One region of the Paenibacillus sp. KS1 genome, then DNA from elsewhere that is predicted to be linked to it. Evidence: riboswitches for the same ligand, from Rfam matches in the RefSeq annotation. Region 1 holds a riboswitch; each other region holds the start of a gene.
What was found. Region 1 has a riboswitch for cyclic di-GMP ahead of BBG47_RS16880 (CAP domain-containing protein). Riboswitches for the same ligand answer to the same signal wherever they lie in the genome.

Region 1 (7,146 bases):
AAGTCCGCCCTGATATCGGCGATAAGGTACAAATCATTCTTGACTGGAAGCTCGATGATGGACATAAGTATGGAAATGGTTCAACATTCAAGTTCAAATTGCCTGATCAATTTGGAGTGGATCGGGAGTTAGTTGGTGAACTTGAAGGAGGAAGCGGAACTGTAGGTACTTACGTTGTAACGAAAAATGGTGAAGTGACATTCACCTTTAATGATGAAATCGATAATGGTCAAGGTTTGAACGGTTTCTTCGAAGTTTGGCGAGAATTTGACGAAAGCAAATTCGATGGAGGAACGAAGCAAGAAATCAAGTTTGATGATATCGGATTTTCCTTCGTAATTAATTTCAAAAGTAAAAATGAAAGCAATATGACCAAATCTGGCTCACCAGATAAGACGAGAAATCCGAAAAATATCAATTGGAATATCGAACTGAATCGAAACAGTGAAAAAATGATAAATGCAGTATTGGGAGATGAGCTTCCAAATGGCTTAGTATTAGACAAATCCTCCATCAAAATATACGAAGTCAACGTTCGTCGTGATGGTGGTGAAGCGATAAAGGGAGCCGATGTTACTAGCAAGTTTACGATAAATCCTGATGATTCCAAATTCAGTATTGCGTTTGGCGATATTGATCAGGCTTATCGAGTTGAGTATGCAACGATAATTACTGATTTGTCGGGCTATAAAGATGGTACAAACTATCGAGCAAAATCATTTAAAAATTCAGCGAAGCTGACAGGAGATACGCTTCCCAAGCCCTATGAAGTTACAAAAGAAGTGGAAATTACATTCAGCAAACCGTTGAACAAGAAATCAGTTCATTACGATTCTAGTACACAGACGATTACATGGACAATTGAGTACAACTATAATGAGCGAACCATTGATCAAAAGGATGCGTGGATTAAGGATATCTTCGATAAGAATAATCCTCAAAAGCTGGATGAGACGTCATTTGTCGTTAAAGAGATGACAATCAAGGATTCAGGCGCAGCTGTGGAGAAATCAGTCCCTGCACTTGATCAAGGGAAAGATTACATCGTCGCATCTACAGCGGACGGTTTCGAGTTGAAATTCAACAAATCGATTAGCAGTGCCTATAAAATTGAATACAAAACGAAATCTGTTAACCGCGTGTACGACAGCACAGAGGTTACGAATAGTGTGGAAATACATGATGGTACAACAGAAGTCGGAAAACAACCGATTGCTCAGGTCATTTTCAGCAAATCTGACGGTGTTGTTGACTTTAAGAATAAAGAGGTTACTTGGACATTAACAATTAACTCTGATAGTAAAGAAATGAATAAAGTTAAAATTGAGGACACATTCAGTACGAATGTATTTGATTTTGTACCAAGCAGCGTTGTAATTGAAGAGGTTGGTACACAGAAGAAGCTGGTAGCTGGGAATGATTACACCGTAACAAAGACGGCTGCAGGCTTTGAAATTCTCATCGAGCAAATCAAAACAAAGCACAAAATCACATATGTAACAAAGTTTGATCCTAATAAATTTACCAAGGAAGAAATCAACACGGCAAAACTTGTGGATTGGAATGAAAAAGATCCTCAGATTCCTTACATCAAAGTAACTGGAAAAGCGAAACCGGATAAATATACGGTTGCAAATGGAGACAAAGCAGGCAGCTACAATGCGATAACAAAAGTGATCACATGGCAAATTGACTTCAATTACAATTTGAATGAGATTAAGGAAGCGGTCGTTAAGGACTTCTACACAGAGGGGCAAGATTTTGTAACGGGTTCCTTGAAGGTGTATGAATTAAATCTTAAGGGCGGCGTAGATGACGTTGAGAAAGGAAATGAAATCAACGATTATACGTACCAAAATGTGAGTGAAAACGGTCAAGACGGTATCGTCATTACCTTCACGAAGAAGCCCTTAAAAACGGCATACCGTATTACGTATGAAACTAGTTTGAAAGGTAAACAGGTATACAAAACTTATAAGAATAATGCAAAAGTGTATGATATGGGCGATGCCGGAAAGAAAGTATTCGAGAAGTCGGCAGAAGTTCCACCGGCATTTGGCGGAGAGTATGTATCCAAGAAAGGCGAGCAAGGCAAAGGTGAGAAGTCTGATCTTGCATTATGGAAAGTTTTCATTAACCGAAGCCAGTCCTTTATTGACAAAGGTGCGGTTCTAACAGATACCTTGTCAAAGGGTCACACATTGGATCAAAAATCGATTAAGCTCTATAAGCTTGGAGCGGGAGAGGCAGGAGCACAGACTGGCGGAACACTGGTTGAGCCTCTGGACAGCGTAGCGAAGCTCGAATTTAACGGGCAAACCTTCACGCTTACGTTCCCAGACAGTCTGGAAACATCGTACCGATTGGAGTATCAATCCTATATTGATGCTAATGACGGTGATGTCATTACCAATGATGTGTCTTTTAAGGGGCAAACAGTGGGTCAAGGCAACAAAGAGGCACAAATTCAGGTGAGCCTCTCTGGAGCTGGAGGAGGAGCAATTCCTTCTGGACGCGGTAAATTAATTATTAAAAAAGTAGATGCAAACAATGAGAAAATCACGCTACCAGGAGTTGAATTTGAACTCTATGATCAATCGGGAACTGTCTTACTAGAAAAATTGGTTACTGATAAGAATGGTGAGGCAACTTTTACAGATAAGAGATTTAGAAAATATAAGCTCAAAGAAGTAGAAGCGCCAAAAGGATATTTTATTCAAGGTGATGGTTGGAGCTCTGTTTCGTTCAAAAAAGACGAGCAAATAGAAGTCATCAAAAACACGAAAGGCGTATGGGAATTCGAGTTGACCAAGGTCGATGCGGATTATCCATCCAAGGGGCTGCAGGGTGCCATCTTCAAGCTTCAATTAAAGGATGAACATGACGTGTATCAGGATGTTCCTGGTAGAACGGATGAGCAGACGGATAAAAACGGGAAGCTTAGGCTGAAAGAACTCCAACCCGGAGGCAAATACCAACTTATTGAGGTAAGGGCTCCTGAGGGATATAAGTTGGATTCAAATCCAAAGCCAATACAATTTGAGATTAAAAAGGATCAGACAACATTAGCAACGCGTACGGTTGAGAACACACCACTTCCTGGCTCCATTACTGTAACTAAGAAAGATGAAGCTGGCGGTGCGTTGCTCTCTGGTGCGGAATTTGTCCTTAAAGATGCGAAAGGAAATATCATTGCTACGAGGCAAACTGTTGCAGATGGTATCCTGAACTTCGAAAATTTAAAGAGCGGCACCTACTATTTAGTAGAAAAGACAGCGCCAGAAGGGTATGTGCTCAATACTCAGCCGATTACAGTTGAAGTCAAGAACGGAACGGACACACCGGTTACCGTCTTGAACAAACTGGTTCCAGGATCGGTGAAAGTCATTAAAGTGGCGGCAGGTACGAATACTACACTCCCTGGTGCAGAATTCCGTATCCTTGACGCACATAAGCAGCCAGCCAAGGATCAAACAGGCAAAGAATTGACACAGTTGGTAACGGATGAACATGGCCAATTAATCATTACGAATCTGAATCCAGGCCAATACTTCGCGCAAGAAACGAAGGCACCGGTAGGGTATGTGTTGAACGGTGATTTATTCGAATTCACAGTAAGCAAGAAGGCAGTAGCTGAAGTGAAGGTACCGAATACACGTGAGCCTGAAGTGCCTAAGACCGGAACTGCTAAGATGGTTAAAGTTGATGCGGCCAATGAAGAAAGGAAATTGCCAGGTGCGGAGTTCCGTTTGCTGGATGCGAATAAGCAGCCAGTCAAGGATCAAGCAGGCGTGGAATTGCCGCCGCTTATCACGAATGAGCATGGCGAAGTCACGATTCCGAACCTGTATCCGGGCAAGTATTATGCAGAAGAAACAAAGGCTCCAGCCGGATTTGTGTTGAACACGGAATTAATCGAGTTTGATGTGAACGCTGGCAAGGAAGCAGTAGTCATTGTGCGTAATACACTCGATTTGCCGCCGACGGGTTCAGTGAAGCTGATTAAGATTGCTTATGAGAATAAAGAGAAAAAGCTGTCTGGTGCCAAGTTCCGCCTTCTGGATACGGAGAAGCATCCGGTTAAAGATGAGGCAGGAGCAGAGCTTCCGATCTTAACGACGGATACAAACGGAGAAGCATCCCTTCCAGCCTTGAAGCCGGGTAAATACTTCTTCGAGGAAACAGAGGCTCCAAGCGGTTATATTCGCAACACTACATTGAATGGGTTCGAAATTACGAGAGGGCAGTTGACTGTCGTTACGGTCGAGAATGTTCGTTATACCGATGGAGGGGGAGGGGGCAAGACGGATCCTTACGAACCGTGGGAGCCAAGCAAGCCAGGCGACAAGACACCTCCTAAGACAGATCCGAACATTCCAACGATCCCTGGGCAGATCGTCGATCCTACAGATCCAAAGACGCCAACAACGCCAACAAATCCTGGAACGACAACTGACCCTGATCAGCCTACGGTACCTGGGGAGACGACAGATCCCGACACAGGAAATACGACGGAGCCGGGTGGAAGCAAGGGCAATCCAGACGGTGACAAGGATGATGAAGGAAATCCTGATGATGCAGATCTAGGGGGCAAGACGGATTCGAAGAAGCCGAATCCTAAGCCGGGCGGCAAGCTGCCGCAGACCGGTGAAGAAGCCCCTGTATCGCCAATCGTCGGTATGATTCTAATCACTGCCGCAGCACTCATGTGGATTGCTCGGAAGCGATTATTTGTAAGACGTTGATGTGATGACCCGCTAAGGAGAGTTCCTTGGCGGGTATCCTACTATTCTGTCCACATACAGAAGATTACAATCGTTCAGGAGTGTACAAGCAGTTCTGTTGCATGTTACCATAGACATATAACGGTTACATTTGGATAATGGCAAACCCTCGCGAAAGCAGGGGACGCAAAGCCACGGGTCTAATGCATTTACACAATGCGATGACAGCCGGGTTGCCCTAATTGCGACAATACGAGCGTCTATTTAAGTGCGCCGCCATTAGGGTGGCGCTTTTTGTATATATAAGAAGCGCCCCTGGTGTTCATCTCATTCGAGCGGATAACGTCAAAGAATGGGAGATGGTAAGAATGCGGACACGTTGTACGGCAACAACTGACAACAACGCAAACTGGCAAGTAGAAGCAAAACAATCATTGGTAGGCACCAAGCGACGAATTGCAATAGGGCTTAGTGCTGCATTGCTGTTCGGCATGTTCATGCCACAGCCAACTCTCTATGCAGCGGATGAAACAAGCGGAAGCGGAGCTGCTGCATCAGAATTGAATGTGCCACAGGTGGCAGGAGTCAAGGTTCAGGGCATTTCGCTCGGTATGAGTGAGAAGCAGCTCTTCGAGCGACTGGGACAACCAGCACGCAAAGACGTAAGCGAGTACGGGTTCGAGTGGTACATCTATAACAAGGATTATAAGCAGTATGTGCAGGTCGGTGTGCTCAACAAGAAAGTTGTAGCTCTATACTCGAATGCTAAGGCTGATTATGGCAGCATTGGATTTGGTTCGACGAAGCAGGAAGTTACAGCAGCCTACGGGTCTTCCATCAGCCGAATTAAGAAAGGCAATACCATCTATAACTACAAGGATAACGGCGGAACATACAGTATGCACAAGGTAGGCGACGCTTATGCGACGGTGTTCTATGATGTGAGTCAGCGCGGCACGGTAACAGCTGTCCAATTCATTGCTGAAGCTGTGGAGTTGTCGTTCAAGGGTTACTTCGGTACGCCTAGCGAGCAATTGCGGACAAGCTTCGAGCAGCAAATATTCGATCTAGCGAACGCAGTTCGCGTACGCAATGGCAAGAAGCCGCTGCAATGGAACGATAAAATCGCAGGAACAGCACGCAAGCATAGCGGTGATATGGGAGAAAGAAGCTTCTTCGATCATAATAATCCGGATGGCAAGTCGCCGTTCGATCGAATAAAGGCAGACGGAATCGTATATAAGTCCGCAGGAGAGAATATTGCCGCTGGCCAGACGAGTGCCATCTTCGTTCATGAGAACTGGATGAACTCGGAAGGGCATCGTGCTAACATATTAGGAGATTATTCGCGAATGGGTGTGGGCGTATTTTTCGGAGGTAAATCGAAAGTCTACTATACGGAAAACTTCTATACACCACGAAGCTAGCAGGCCGTGGTAAAAAGACGCCTTCAATCCAACAGAAACAGTAGTTTGGAGGCGTCTTTAATTGATGCGGCGTTATGGAGTCTTCTCCATGACAGCCTTCACAATAAGCCGGTGTGTGGCTGTGTCGATTGGATCACAGGTGATGAGTGTCAGCTCCCGATCCGTTGGATTCTGATCGAGAACGGACAGATCTTCTGGGGTCACGACGGATTTCGATTGCACGGTATACGTGTAGGTCTGATCCGACGTTTCTAATTGAACTTTATCCCCCTTTTTCAACTCATCGAGCCTGTTGAAGTGTCTGCCGAATGTCAGACTGCGATGGCTCGCCAATACAAAGTTGCCGATCTCGCCCGGCATTCGGCCGGGGACAACGATTCCACTTCCAACCTTGAGAGAAGCAGGTGTGGCTCCTTCTACCATAGGTTCTCGCAGATCGATTTTGTCGATCGATATTGCCCCATATACAAGGAGACCGTCAATGGATTTAGGCTCCCGTTTTTTTGGTGTGATTGAATCGGTTTGTGTCTTGGAGGTTACTTGAATGCTGTCTTGCGGCAAGTTGTCCCACTCAGTAAGAAGCCGAAGCTCTCTTTGTTGTTCGTTGTATTGATTCCACTTCGGATATAGGATAAGAGCTAACCCAGCAAAGAGAAACAATAGAGCCGTGAAACCAAGCAATCTGGACATGTTTTGATTCTTCTTCGTAATAAGAGGCACCCCCTTAACGCACTATGTCTGTGCCTCTATTGTACCGTATGTAGCAATATGTTTTCCATAACCCACCATGATGGTAGGTGCGGTTCGTAGGGAATCGGATAGCAACAGTGAAACTCAATTGCAGCAATCTGATGCTGGAAGGTGGCGTTAGCAATCTAAGGTGATGAGGATCCTTCCTTAGGGGAAACCTGCTGAAGGATTGCTTTATGCATCCAAATGGCAGCTTGTGAACCTTCCGCCATTGCAATCGTAACCTGTTCCGAATGCACACATAC
Region 2 (7,146 bases), on a different contig from region 1:
TTCTCAGGCGTGTAGCCTGGGATATCCAGAGCTTTCAACGTAATGGACTCGCCAATTTTACCTGAATGAGAAGTGTCATCGTTAGCGATGGACTTGCCCGTATCCTTATCGACGAACTTGATCGTGATAGGGAGTGCTGTCTTCTTGTAGAAGAAGGTATACTCGTTGTCCTTGGCCTTAAATGTGTATTGAACTTCGGCGTTCTCAGGCGTGTATCCCGGGATGTCGAGTGCCTTCAACGTAATCGTCTGTCCGTCGGTGCCGGAGAGCGAAGTATCGTCGTCAGCGATGGATTTGCCAGAGTCCTTATCCACATACTTAATTGTTAGCTTTTGTGGAGCTAGCATATATCCGAACCATACTGTTTTGTTAGGTTCCTGCAGTGTTAACGTTTCTTCTGTAGGGTCGGTGCCCTTTTTCAACACATAGTTATCAAGCTTCGGAGCAGGAACCTTGTACTTCGGCCCTATATCCAGCGCATCCTTCCCATTGACAGCGAAAGACTCGCTGTACAACTGCTCTGCAAGATCCACACGTTCGACAACCTTGCCGTCTGCGTTAATAGGCTCGCCTTGTTCATTAACCTTGTAGCCTTTAACAAGAATGGAGCCTTTGCCGAAGCTGACTTGAGGCACTTCAAAATCTTTTGTTGTACGTTGATGATTCACATCTGTATATTCCATGGTGGTTCGTCCGTTTGTCGGGTAATTGACATCAGCACTCGGATTTTTAGAAGAGTCCATTTTGATGGTATATGTCAGGGTTGCCGGACTTCCCTCTACGATGTTGCCAACGTCCCATACAAACGTTTCCGAAACTGAATCCCATTTCACCGTGCCTTGAGATGCTGTATAGTCTTGCTTTTCAACAGGTGCATTACCTTTGAAAATAAGGTTAAACATTTCACCCATCGGATCCTTGACTATAGCATTTTCAGCCGCGTAAGAAATTTTCCCTGCCAGTTCAGAGAAGACCTTCTCCAGCTCTGCGCTGTCAGACGGGTAATAGTTGTTTGCTGAAGCGCTGTTCTTTAAGACATATACAGCGTTAGCATCACTGCCGACCTCGAGCCCGATCGAATAAATGGTGATTCCTGCATCCTTGGATGTTTTGGCTTGAGATATCGTAGGAATTCCATTGTCCTTAACCGTATATTTATCTATCTTGTATCGATCTCCGAACAAGCCAGAGGATAAATCATAGCTGTTGCCGGAACCGATAGTCTTGGTGTAGTCAAAGTTGGAAAGTACAAAGTTATACTTGTTATTGGGCCATGAATAAGGAGCGGCTTTTTTTGCAGGAGAACTGAACGTTGGCGCACCGTCACTAAGCAGCACAATAAATTTATTTTTAGCTGAACTCTTTGTAGTTAGTAACTGATGTGCTGTGTTGAGAGCGCCTTGTATGTTTGTCCCTCCGGAAGCCGAGATACCCTTAATATTGTTCAGGAGCTTTTGTTTGTCATTCTGGCCAAGAAATCCGGATGATGTGTCCTCTGCGCTGGTGCTAAACGTGACAAGAGCAATTCTTGTTTTGACGTTGGACAAAAGCAGTGTGTTTACAAATTTCTCCGCTGCTTTTTTGGCATTGTCTAACCGTTTGTAGTTTTTCATACTGTCTGACTTGTCTAAGACAAGTACGACATCGGTGTCACCGGCTTCAACGTTCTTCCCTTCGGCGGTCAGAGTAATCTGCCACTCTCCTGGCGTCCCGGTTGGCTTCGCTGTCTTGCTTAATTTCACAGCACCTGGCTCTGGCCAAATTGGATCACGTGCGGCTGCATCTGCACTTTGCAGTGTGTGAGGAATAAACCCGAAGAACACGGCAAATACGCACAGCCATGTTACGGCCAACTTTACTCTACGTTTCATTCAATTCGCCACCTCATTTTTTCATTTTATTCCTCCCCTACCGAAGTGAGTCCATGCCTCCTCATTCTTATTTATATAGCTCAACGGACAGTTAATTCCGCCAGAACTTCATATAAATAAAAAAAGTCCAGCTGCAAGTAACAGAATTGTTAGTTGCAGCCGGACTATCATAGGTCGTACGACCGTTAGACTCCGAAGCTTTGCGGCCTAATCTTTCGATTAGTGTGCCCTATGTGATTGATCAATCATAACACTTCTTATTCAAGCGAAGATGACTGTAATCATAGGCATAGGGAACTATCAAGCTCAATATAGGTTACGAGGAACAATTTGTCAATGATAAGAAAATACTAGTTTGTATACATACTACAAGTATTAACCTACTAGAGTTGATTCATACCTGATAATAGATAATCAATCTATATGCCTCCAACTTTATAACTATTCATTGCTATCAGAATGGAAATAACGGATTGAATTGCTCCAATGCCCGTACGATAATGAGTAGAGCAGATAATCTAGCAATCGGCTTCAGGAATACCAAGGTGTGTCGAGTGAGACTGAATGAAGAGCAAATAGAGCTTAAGATTTTTGTAAGGATTGAGTAAGGAATTAGAGAGGAATGCCTCATACAATAAAGTCATCGGGAAGCACGCATTGAGCGGGAGGAGATACTGGCATGACGTATTTATTACGTACACATCATTTAACGAAGACGTTCCAAGGTAAAGAGGTCGTCTCGAATGTGAATATGAACATCCGTCAAGGAGAGATATATGGATTTTTGGGTCCGAATGGGGCCGGTAAGACAACAATTATGAAAATGATTACGAACTTAATTAAGCCTACAATGGGTCAAATTGAAGTATTTGGGGAAGCGCTAGCCCCCAAGTCGTATCATCTGCTGGCTCGGATGGGGACAATTATCGAATATCCTGTATTTTATGACAAGCTGTCGGCACGAGAGAATATGGAGCTGCACTGCGAGTACATGGGATATCACAACATGAAGGCCATAGATGAGGCATTGGAGCTGGTGAAGCTCAACCATGTGGGTGATAAAGCAGTTAAAGATTTCTCGCTTGGAATGAAGCAGCGGCTAGGGATCGCCAGAGCGATCACAACGAAGCCGGAGCTGCTTCTATTGGATGAACCTATTAATGGGCTGGATCCGATAGGGATTAAGGAAATACGCGATTTGCTTCTTATGCTGAGCAGACAATATGGTACAACGATATTGATATCAAGTCATCTGCTGGGTGAAATTGAGCTAGTTGCAGATACGATTGGTGTCATTAATAATGGTCGATTAATTGCAGAAGTGTCTATGGACGAGGTTCGTATGAAAAATAGCGAATATATTGAGATTGTGACGAATGATTGCACGCGAGCTGCGTTCCTGCTCGAAGATAAACTAGGCATACACAATCTACGAGTCATGGACGAGCGCATAATTCGAGTATATGATCCGAATATCCAGCAGGGTATGCTGACGAAGGAACTGGTCATGAACGATATCTTAATCGAATCGATCCATAAGAAAAACAGCTCCCTAGAGGAATACTTCTTATCATTGTTGGAAGGGGGCGATCATGTTGCGTAATTTGATAGGTTTGGAGCTTCGCAAGCATCGCATAGGAGGGTATATCCGAAACGCGATTATTGCAAATATTGTCGCGATTGCCATCTTATTCTTGATGTTATACAGTCCTAACATGATGGAAGAAGTTGTTTTCGCGGATTACACTGCCCTTTTTGTGGGTGTGGATTCATTTGTACGAATGATCTTTATCGTCTTTGCAGCAGTATTGATATCTCGGTTCATTATTGATGAATATAAATCAAAGACAATAAACATCCTATTTATGTATCCAATAAGTCGGAAAAAGATCCTCCTCAGCAAGTTGGCCATTATCGCCATCTTCACATTTAGCAATATTATTGTGTCTGAAATTGTGCTCAACGCGATCTTGTTGACAGCAAATGCAATTGTACCCATTATACAAGAGCCCCTGACTTTGTCGATAATTGGGGGAGGGGCATTGAAGTTGATCATGAATGCAATGGCTGCAAGCATTATGAGCCTCATTCCGCTATATTTTGGCATGAAAAAATATTCGACACCGACGACGATCATGTCTTCCTTGCTCATTGTTTCCATCGTGTGCTCGAATAATGGGGGAGTCTCGCTGAATTCAATCATTATCGTTCCGATCATCTTGGCACTGATCGGTGCATTCGTAATGTACATGACAATAAAGAAGGTTGAGCACGTAGATGTGGTTAATTAGTTGAATACGCTGACGTTGTCTGAGCCTGAGAAGACTTGGACAACGGGAAATTAAAACAAATTAAAAAACAGGAATTGCTATTTGGGTAACCATGTGGTAAGATGACTATATTCAAATTTGACCTGATTCACATATTGCAGAGGGTTATTTTGAAGCTAGAATAACCTTGTCCAATATGTGAATTTTATTTATTTATGTAAATAAGAGGTCATGTAAATTTTAGGAGGTATTTGTTCATGCAAACAGGTACAGTTAAATGGTTCAACGCAGAAAAAGGTTTCGGTTTTATCGAAGTTGAAGGCGGCAACGATGTATTCGTACACTTCTCCGCAATCACTGGCGACGGCTTCAAAACGTTGGACGAAGGCCAACGCGTTGAGTTCAACGTAGTTGAAGGCAACCGTGGACCACAAGCTGAGAACGTTGTAAAGCTGTAAGACACGAAATTACAATGCCCCAGACCTAAGGTTTGGGGCATTTATTAATTTTATGCGGCAGGGATGCCGTATGAATAGCAAAGAGCCGTCCTCAGGGGCGGCTCTTTGTGTTTCTGCTTCGCTTTTGTTATATTCGCAGCCACGCCATTTATTTGTCGATCTTTTTTGTTGTAGAGGCAGTATAGCGGGGATGAAGTATGTTATGCTATTGTTCGAAGCGAGCTTATGGCGGCTTCCTCTCGTATGACAATGGCAATCATATTGAGCCATTTCGGACAGATAAATATAGAGGCTGGTGGATACGTACAACATGGAACTATCCGAGATAACTTCTTATTTTACCGAAGAGCATTTGAAGGCGTTGTTGGAGCAATTCCGTTCCTTCGGGCCGCTGCCGGGCATATTACTGACGTTCATGAAGTCCTTTATCCCGCCGCTGCCTACCCTCGTTATTGTAGGTGTGAATGCTGCAGTATATGGGTTGTGGCTCGGATTTCTCTATTCATGGATTGGAATCGTGAGCGGCTGCATGCTGACGTTCCTCATTGTGCGCAAGGCAGCAGGCCACCCGTTGCTCGCTCGCTGGGCTGAGAAGCCGAAGGTGAAGAAGAGCATGCTGTGGGTGCGTCATAATGCATTCAGTTATGTCTTCTTGCTTAGTATTTTCCCAGTAGGTCCCTTCGTTCTTATTAATATGGTCGCGGCTGTTGCGCGCATGCGAATCCGCTCCTTCTTCATTGCGATTCTCTTTGGCAAGGCGCTCATGGTATTCTCCGTATCCTATATTGGTCACGATATACAACGATTTATTGATCATCCGCTGCAACTTATTTTTGTCGTCCTATTTATAGGCCTGTCTCTGTTGATTAGCAAAAAAATTGAAGCACGCTTCACGCGGCATACTTCTGATGAAGAAGGGCATATAGACGCTGCCTTAGAACAGCATAAGCAGTCAGTGTAGAAGGGCGATTAGGGTCTCGGCTGGAGGTAGAATGATTGCGCCCTTCCGTCTAGTCAACGTCGCAGCTGCATGTGAATGATGATCCCCGGATAACTCCGGGGATTTTTATTTGCGACCATCTGCAGTTGGCGTGAACCGTAGAGCCTGTATTATGTCATGAAGTGAAGGTGCCTTTTGCTTTGTTTACAATTTCCGTAATACGTGACTCGTGCTGCTCTAGCTTCTTTTTGGACTGATCGATTTGACGAATTAGGGAGACGAGGGATGTTAGCGACTGAAGTGAACTTTTGGCGTCTCCCTTCTTAATTGCTTGATTGAGCGATGACCATAGTGGCGTAGTGCGTTTCTGTAACTCACTAACCGTGCTTCGTTCTGATTTCATTTGGGCATTCACGGTATTGATGCCTGCCAGAATATCACGTACGCGTTTTACGAATTTCGATTTGCTCTCACGTGCCTTCTTTACTGCTTCTACCTTTGTTTTAATGTCCATTCTTGCTAATTGCACTGCGGCCTTCACAATATCGCGCTGCTTGCGCAGTATTTCTTTTTTGTCGTCTTTTTTGGAGCCCATGCGGGATAGCTGATCGTTCAGGAGCTGGTATGAAGCGAATAGCGGTTCGTAGCGTTGTCTTGTTTGCTTTAGAGAGGCTTCCAGTTTATTAATCTTGTCGGTATCCCAGTGTTGAAGCTTACTGCGTACATTAGTCAGGTTTTCTTTATTTTTTGCTTGCACCTGCTTCAGGGTGTTGTCTCGTTGCAGGCTCTGATTTTGCAAGGAAATGAGCTCGCTGTACATGGAGTCTATGGAGCTGGCTTGGGTTGGGGTAGCGGATTCAGCTATCTTGGTCAATGCGGTCTTCGCTGTGGGGGATAATTCCTTGTTTGCTGCATGCGATACAGCGGATAGCAATGGCTGTAGAAGCAACGCGGCGAGCAGTACTGCTGAGACTTGCCAACCTCTCTGTTTCATTTGTAAACCTCCTCTTGGTCGTTAACTTCAGGACAACAAAAAAACCCGCAAGAAGGGCATGATTGCCCATTCCTACGGGTGCTTCCGTCGCAAGAAATTACGATATATTATTTACATGTAAAATATAACCAAATGAATAGGGTCTTGTCAAGGTAGTCTGGATATCTGATTGGACAGAGAAGAGGCATCAACAGATGCATGTTGCAAAAATGTAAGTAAATGAGGGTGGATTGTCATATTAATCAATAGGTACTGTGAATGGCTCGTTGTATACTGGATACTATAGAAAACAGTGAATGTATGAAGAACTTCAAGTTACCCTACCCTTAGGAGGAATGAAATGATGATCGTAACGACAACACCATCGATTCAAGGCAGAGAAATTGTAGAATATATAGATATTGTAACGGGAGAGACAATCATGGGCGCCAACGTCGTACGGGACTTCCTTGCCTCTGTGCGTGATGTAGTAGGCGGTCGCTCTGGTGCATATGAGAGCAAATTGAAGGAAGCGCGTGTCATTGCGATGGAAGAAATGAAGGATGCGGCAAGACGACTTGGCGCCAACGCAATTGTCGGCATTGACGTGGATTATGAAGTGGTGCGAGAAGGC
Region 3 (7,146 bases), on a different contig from region 1:
TATTCTCTGTCGGTCCATATCCGTTCACGATTTGAATTGGCGCACAGGCATGAAGCACCCGGTAGATATGCTTCGGAGACAATACATCTCCGCCAACGAGCAATGTTCGCACAGGTTCGAATAAGCGCTCATTTTTCTCAACCAACTGCGTGAATAACGGTGAAGTCAGCCACATCATAGTGATGCCATGCCGCATAATCGCTTGTTCCAACTGCTCAGCATCCAAAATCGTCGGCTTGTCAACGAGTACAAGTTGAAGTCCGTTCAGAAGGGCTCCCCATATTTCAAATGTCGAAGCATCGAATACGAGAGAACCGGTCTGCAAAATGCGATCATCCTCTTGGAATGATACGAAATTCGTATTCTTCACAAGGCGAATCACGTTGCGATGGGTGACCATAACTCCCTTTGGCTTCCCTGTCGATCCCGATGTGTACATTAAGTACGCGATATGCTCAGGATTATTGAGGTCATCTATGTTTTCCGTTGACTGTACAGCTAGTTTCGAATCCGTGAAACTGATGCTGCTCAGTCCTTCAGGCAATCGTTCAGCCAAATGGTCGCTTGCGAGTACGATATTAACACGGCTGTCCTCCAGCATATATTGAATCCGTTCCTGCGGATAATCTGGATCGATCGGCACGTAAGCACCGCCAGCCTTCAAGATTGCGAGTACACCGATAATCATTTCTGGTGTGCGCTCTGTGAACAGACCAACCAGCTGTTCAGCCTTCGTCCCATGCTTCTGCAAATAATGCGCCAAACGATTGGCCTCCGCATTCAGCTCCGCATAGGTAATTTCGCGTTCACCAGACACAAGCGCAACGCGATCAGGCGTTACACGCACCTGTTCCTCGAACAGACTGTGTACAGTCGCATGGCGAGGATATTCGGCAACCGTATTATTGAAGTGGTGCACGATTTCTTCCCGTTCCTGATCCGTAACCAGTTCAAGTTCTCCAATGCTGCATGACGGCTGCTGTGCCGCCTGCATAGCAAGCTGCTCGAAGTGCCCTGCCAATCGTTCTACAGTTGCTCGTTTGAACAGCTTCGAACAGAATTCAAAGTTGCATTCGAGTTCCTCTTCACGCTCGATCGCCTCCAGCGTCAGGTCGAACTTCGATGTGCCGTTATGATAAGGCAGCTGTGTGAAGACGGCATCTCCTGCTTGAAGCGAAAGATCCCCCATGTTCTGCATGACGAATACGGTATCGAACAATGGATTGCGGCTTACGTCCCGCTTCAGCTGCAGGCGTTCAACCAGGCTGTCGAGCGGGTAATCCTGATGCTCATAGGCAAGCAGAAGCGTATCCTTCATCTCATTCAAATAATCAGCAAAGGCCTTGCCGCCCTCTGGGAAGCTGCGAATCGGCAAGGTGTTGACGAACATGCCCATCATTCGATCTACATCAGTATGTGTTCGAGCAGCAATCGCACAGCCGACAATCAAATCCTCCTTGTCCACATATTTGGACAAGAGCACATTATATACCGACAACAGCACCATATAGAGTGTAGTTCCTTGACGGATAGCCAGCTGCTTCAAGCCTTCCACCGTCTTGGCAGACAATGCTATACGCACCATATCGCCTTCAAATGACTGCACATTCGGACGAATATAATCGTACGGAAGATCCAGCAGCGGGATGTCCCCTTCAAGCACACTCAGCCAATACTGTTCATGTGCTTGTTCATCTTGTACACGCGTGGACTGCCATTCCGCATAGTCCTTATATTGCAGCTTGATTGGGGCCAGCTCCTCGCCCTTATAGATTGCTGCCAGTTCTTCTGCAAACACACTGAGCGAGGTTCCGTCGAAGACGATATGATGAATATCCAGCATCAGTACGTAGCGGTCTGCTTCCATTTTCGCAATCGCAGCACGTAGAAGCGATTGCTCCTCCAACTGGAATGGACGGACGAATTCATTCGCCATTTCAGCAGCAGTACGGCCCTCGGCCTCTATAATCGGCACATCGAAAGCAACTGTCTCATGCACCTTCTGTACGATCTGTTCCTCTTCCCAATGGAATGAAGTACGGAATGCTTCATGGCGCTCTACGATTTGGTGTAGAGCCTTCTTCAGGCGGCCGGTATCCAATTGGCCATTCACTTCGTACACAAGTGGAATGTTGTAGGCCATGCCAACTCCGCCCCGCTGTTGCAGCGCGAACATACGCGTCTGTGCTGGCGCGAGACGATAATGCGCCTTCTTCTCGGCTGGCGTTATCGATTCGTATTGTTCTTGTGCTCCTCCGTCGATAATTGCAGCAAGCTTGCCGACATATGGATTCGAGAACAATTCCTTGAAGGACAACGAGATATGGAAATCAGCTGCGATGCGTGCTTGCAGCTGTGCCAGCTTCAACGAATGCCCGCCAATCTCGAAGAAGTGATCCGCTGTGCCAATTGGAGAGATGCCAAGCAGTTCCTCCCAAATCGCAGCAAGCTTCTTCTCCGTATCCGTTACTGGAGCTTGATATTCGGTTGACATGCGCTCCTGCTTCTCAGGCTGAGGCAGCTTGGCCCGATCAATCTTGCCGTTGATCGTAAGCGGCATGCGCTCCAAGAACATGAAGTATGCCGGCACCATGAACTCAGGCAAATGCGAAGACAAGTACTCGCGCATTGCACTCGCTGTCATGCCTTCTTCCGCTACAATGTAAGCACAAAGAGCCTTCTGGCCAGGCGACTCTTCAAAAGCTACAACCAGTGCTTCCGTTACTTGCTCGTGCGTATGAATCTGCGCTTCAATCTCACCGAGCTCCATGCGATAGCCGCGAATCTTCACTTGATGATCTTTGCGTCCGACGAATTCCAAGTTGCCATCTGGCAGCATGCGCACAAGGTCACCTGTTCTATAGATTCGTTCGCCAGCTATGAATGGACTATCCGCGAACTTCTCACGCGTCATCTCATCCTTATTCAAGTAGCCACGTGCTACGCCTTCACCGCCGACCCACAGCTCTCCTACAGCGCCAATCGGCTGCAGCATGCCGTAATCATTTACAACATAAGCGGTTGAGTTCGTAATTGGCGTACCGATAGGAATTGTCCCGTCTCCCTCTTCCTTCATCAGATAAGAAGTAGAGAAGGTTGTATTTTCAGTAGGACCATATATATTCGAAATCTCAATCGGTGCACAGTCCTTAGCCGCTCGATAGAAGTGCTTCGGCGACATCAGCTCTCCACCGACGAGCAATTGGCGAAGCGGCGCAAATATGCGCGGATTGCGATCAACCAATTGAATGAACAGCGCTGTCGTCAAGAACATAATCGTAACCCGATGGCGGACGAGCGCTTGCTCCAGCTGCTCAGCGTCCAGTATCGTCGTCTTGTCGATAAGCACGAGCCCTAAGCCATTCAACAAGGAGCCCCAGATTTCAAAGGTTGAGGCATCGAACACAAGCGATCCTGTCTGCAAAATACGGTCGCCTTCGCCAAACTTTACGTAATTCGTGCGCTTCACTAGGCGAATGACATTGCGATGAGTCACCATGACACCCTTCGGTCTTCCTGTCGAACCGGACGTGTAAATGATATATATAAGATCTTCTGGCTGATTCACAGATACCAGATTATCGCTAGATTCATCAGCAAGGCTCGGGTTATCCATATGAACCTGCTCGATGGTATTCGGCAAATCTATATCTGACGATCTGCTAGTCAGTACCAGCTTCGTACGACTGTCTTCCAGGACATATTGAATGCGATCCTGAGGGTGATCGGGATCAAGTGGAACATAAGCTCCTCCCGCCTTAAGAATCGCTAAGATACCGACAACCATCTCTGCACTGCGCTCTGCCATAATACCAACAGACTGTTCCCGATCGATGCCAAGCTTCCGCAGCCTGCGCGCCAATTGATTCGCACGAGCATTCAACTCGCAATAGGTCAACTCGCGATCATCTTCGATAACAGCTACTCGATCCGGATGCATCTGAGCCTGTTCCTCGAACAGCGCCTGAACCGTGAATGTATGAGGATATTCAGCTCGCGTCTGATTCATCCCCTCAATTAACTGGCGCTTGTCCTGCTCTGTCAGCATTTCCAGCTCGCCAATACGCTTCTGAGGATGCTTCACAGCTTCTTCCAGCAGCTGCAAGAAGTACTCACCCAGCTTCTCTACCGTCGATAACTGGAACTGATTTTCCTTGTAATACATTGTGAACATCGGTAATGCGCCCGTTCCAGCAGCATGCTGAATGCAGCCGTGCAGGTCACATACCTGCTCTCCCTCTGGAAGCACGGGCCGAACATCTTCTCCGTACCAGCAATACGTTGCCACATCACTGTCAGAAGCTATTTCAGAGCAAGTCAGGTTACGTCCTTCTGCGCAAGCCGACAAGCTGTTATGAATGCTCATAATTCCTTGCAAGGTTACGTCATCCTGACTGACTACGGTATGGTTTGCATTGCCGTGTCCCGCTTGAACGGCATGAAGAGTTACTTGCTGCGAGTTGTAGAACCGGGACAACAGCGTTGCCCACGCACTGAACATGACGGATTCCAACTTGACCGAATGCTCGGTCGAATGCTTCTTCAGAAGACGCATTGTCTCCTCAGGCAGCTCGATAGAATGTACGTCATAGCCTGCCAATCGTTCTACTGTCAATTCCATGAAAGCCAATTCTCGTCCTCTCCTTTGTACGATCCAACCCATTTCGTAAACCTATGAGTCAACTGCTCCCATGTGATGTACTCTATTTGCTTGGCAAATTCCATATGCTGTGCACACACAGTCATACTATAGCCTGTTACAGGAACGACATATTGCTTTACATAATTATGATCAACATTCCATAATTGATTATGCTGTATAGGTACAGCTGTCTCCTGCACAATCTCGAATGTGCTGGGAGGCAGGCTAAGACCCGTTCCTAATGCCTTCAGAACACTTTCCTTAGCCGTCCATATGTAAAAAAACATTTCCTGACGCGCACGACTGTCGTTCGTATTTGCAAGCAATTCCAACTCACGCGGCGAGCATATCAGCCTAGCCACGTCCATTTTCCATTCTCCTGCTTGCTCAATATCAATCCCGATTGGCGCTTCATCCAATGCCACTGCTATGAACGCACCGGCGTGAGAGATGTTGAAAAATACCGGATCACCCTCCACATATGGCTTGCCGAAGGGATGAGTGTGAATAACAAGTTCGTTATTCGGACACTTCAAGGTTCGGCATAGCAGCATGCGGGCCAATATGTCAGCCGCAACCGTGCAATAAAGATCTTCACGGTTCCGAAGTCTATCTAACCTTTTGTATTTTTCAGGTGTAACGAACGGGATAAATCGATCCATCAATGAATCTATGTCTTCGTAGGAAGTACACTCGTCCCATTTTAGCAACACAATTTCCATCATTTACCCCAGCTTCTGTGCGCAAAAAAAAGGCCATTCTGCATAGCCTTGTCACCGAATAACCGTTGTGTAGTTACCGCAACATTAATGGCAACCCGGCCGCCGTAATCCGTGAAGATGTTAGGCCCGCGGCTTTGCGTCCTCATCTTTCGAAGAGTTTGCCTTTCAATCCTGATGTTGTTCTTCTTGATGTATCCATTGCGTGTTGCAGATCGATTATCAGGCAAGAATGTCATAGCAATGTTACGCACTAGTTCTTGTGACATGTATCGCGTGAATAGGTCTAAAGTACATATTACATATCAGCATGTTGGACGGTCGCATCCCCTATCCAACTCAAGACCCATATTTTATATCGGTTGCTCGAATGAAAAGATTAATACTTTTTCATAACACTTTTCAATTTTTCGACACGAAAAATCATTTTTTGTCATTTTGTAGTCACTTTCAAGGTTGTTTCACCCTATTTCCGACAAAAACATCCCTATCCATTCCTACCTCACTCCCATAGATTCGTGCAATTATCTCCAACTGCCTCGACACATTTGTCGATTCTCCTATACAACCGCTACTGTTTACCCCCTCTACGCTACCAATTACCTAATAGACAGCACTGAAGTCATTTCTTACTCATTACACAACTCTCTTGTACTCTTGGTGATACATAAAAAGCCTCGGAAATCATTCCGAGGCTCTTATTGAATGCCATCTATCTATCTTCTCTATTTCACATCATGGGGATTAATATCCGTCACCAACTGTCATTTCGTTGGATGCAGTGGACAGTGCATTCACTGTTGCATTGCGCCCATCCGCTACGGACATAACGAATACTTTATAGGCAACGCCGCTGCGAATTGGATTTCCATATGCATCATTATCTGACAGCGAGAACATTCTAGATTCTTCGCCAATTACGCTTACTCCTCTTAAACGATTCGCCTGATCCAGGTTGAAGGAGTTCGCTGAGCTAGAAGGAACGACCATCAATGCATAATAGGCAATCCCGCTGTCGTTGCTTGGCTTCGAGAAGGAGGCCTTGAAGTTATTCCCCCCTTCTCTTGTCAAAAACACATTCGTAGGTGCCTGCACGGATTGATCTACCAAGGCAAATTCACCAGAAGGCGAAGACAAGGCATTCGAGGAGCCGCTTCTATTGTCAGCTACCGTAAGCACGAATACTCGGTAAGCAACACCTTTTTGAATAACATTACCTTGAACATCCCGCAAACTGCTAGTCAGCGATTGTCTCACATAGCCGCTTTGGTTCCCAACCCGAATATAACTTGATGAATTCACAAGTCCCGCACTATATGCGTCGAATGCATAGGACTGATCTGCGCGAACGGCCATAATACGGTATTCATTTACGTATGAATTACTGGATGGTGCATTAAAGCCTACTTCAATGTCGCTGGCATTGCCGTTTTTGCCAATAATCTTCGCTTCTACATTCGTCACGACATCAACCGAGGCATTGCCTTTAAGCGTCACCTCTGGAGATGGAGCAGACAACGCATTGTTCGCTTGACTATTGGAGCTTACAGACAGAACAAATACCCGGTAGCTGTTGCCGTTGCGAATCGGTGCTCCATCTACATCTCTTGCATCCTGATCGAATACATGTGACAAGCTGCTGCCACTCCGATACACGACAGCTGAGTTCCAATTGTTAACTCGATTGGCCTCTGTTAGATTAAAACGGCTTGCATTGGAAGACTTCACGACCATAACGCGATAATGGTTCACATCCGATTCATCTGCAGCACGGTTGAATGTTAC

Region 2: linked by a shared signal. The riboswitch ahead of BBG47_RS15465 (VWA domain-containing protein) and the one ahead of BBG47_RS16880 (CAP domain-containing protein) in region 1 are both predicted to bind cyclic di-GMP.
Region 3: linked by a shared signal. The riboswitch ahead of BBG47_RS00640 (4'-phosphopantetheinyl transferase family protein) and the one ahead of BBG47_RS16880 (CAP domain-containing protein) in region 1 are both predicted to bind cyclic di-GMP.

What each region holds. Positions count from the first base shown of each region.
Region 1 is NZ_MAIS01000049.1:24,194-31,339, reverse strand. Features, by position in the region: gene BBG47_RS16885 (SpaA isopeptide-forming pilin-related protein) at 1-4,745, shown strand, start outside; cyclic di-GMP riboswitch class I at 4,875-4,965, shown strand; gene BBG47_RS16880 (CAP domain-containing protein) at 5,093-6,151, shown strand; gene BBG47_RS16875 (class D sortase) at 6,224-6,841, opposite strand; gene BBG47_RS16870 (NAD(P)/FAD-dependent oxidoreductase) at 7,027-7,146, opposite strand, start outside.
Region 2 is NZ_MAIS01000043.1:17-7,162, forward strand. Features, by position in the region: partial or broken gene BBG47_RS15465 (VWA domain-containing protein) at 1-1,871, opposite strand, end outside; cyclic di-GMP riboswitch class I at 2,023-2,110, opposite strand; gene BBG47_RS15470 (ABC transporter ATP-binding protein) at 2,551-3,474, shown strand; gene BBG47_RS15475 (ABC transporter permease) at 3,464-4,162, shown strand; gene BBG47_RS15480 (cold-shock protein) at 4,399-4,599, shown strand; gene BBG47_RS15485 (TVP38/TMEM64 family protein) at 4,910-5,560, shown strand; gene BBG47_RS15490 (hypothetical protein) at 5,715-6,533, opposite strand; gene BBG47_RS15495 (YbjQ family protein) at 6,877-7,146, shown strand, end outside.
Region 3 is NZ_MAIS01000001.1:136,607-143,752, reverse strand. Features, by position in the region: gene BBG47_RS00645 (non-ribosomal peptide synthetase) at 1-4,621, opposite strand, end outside; gene BBG47_RS00640 (4'-phosphopantetheinyl transferase family protein) at 4,612-5,367, opposite strand; cyclic di-GMP riboswitch class I at 5,451-5,537, opposite strand; gene BBG47_RS00635 (stalk domain-containing protein) at 6,106-7,146, opposite strand, start outside.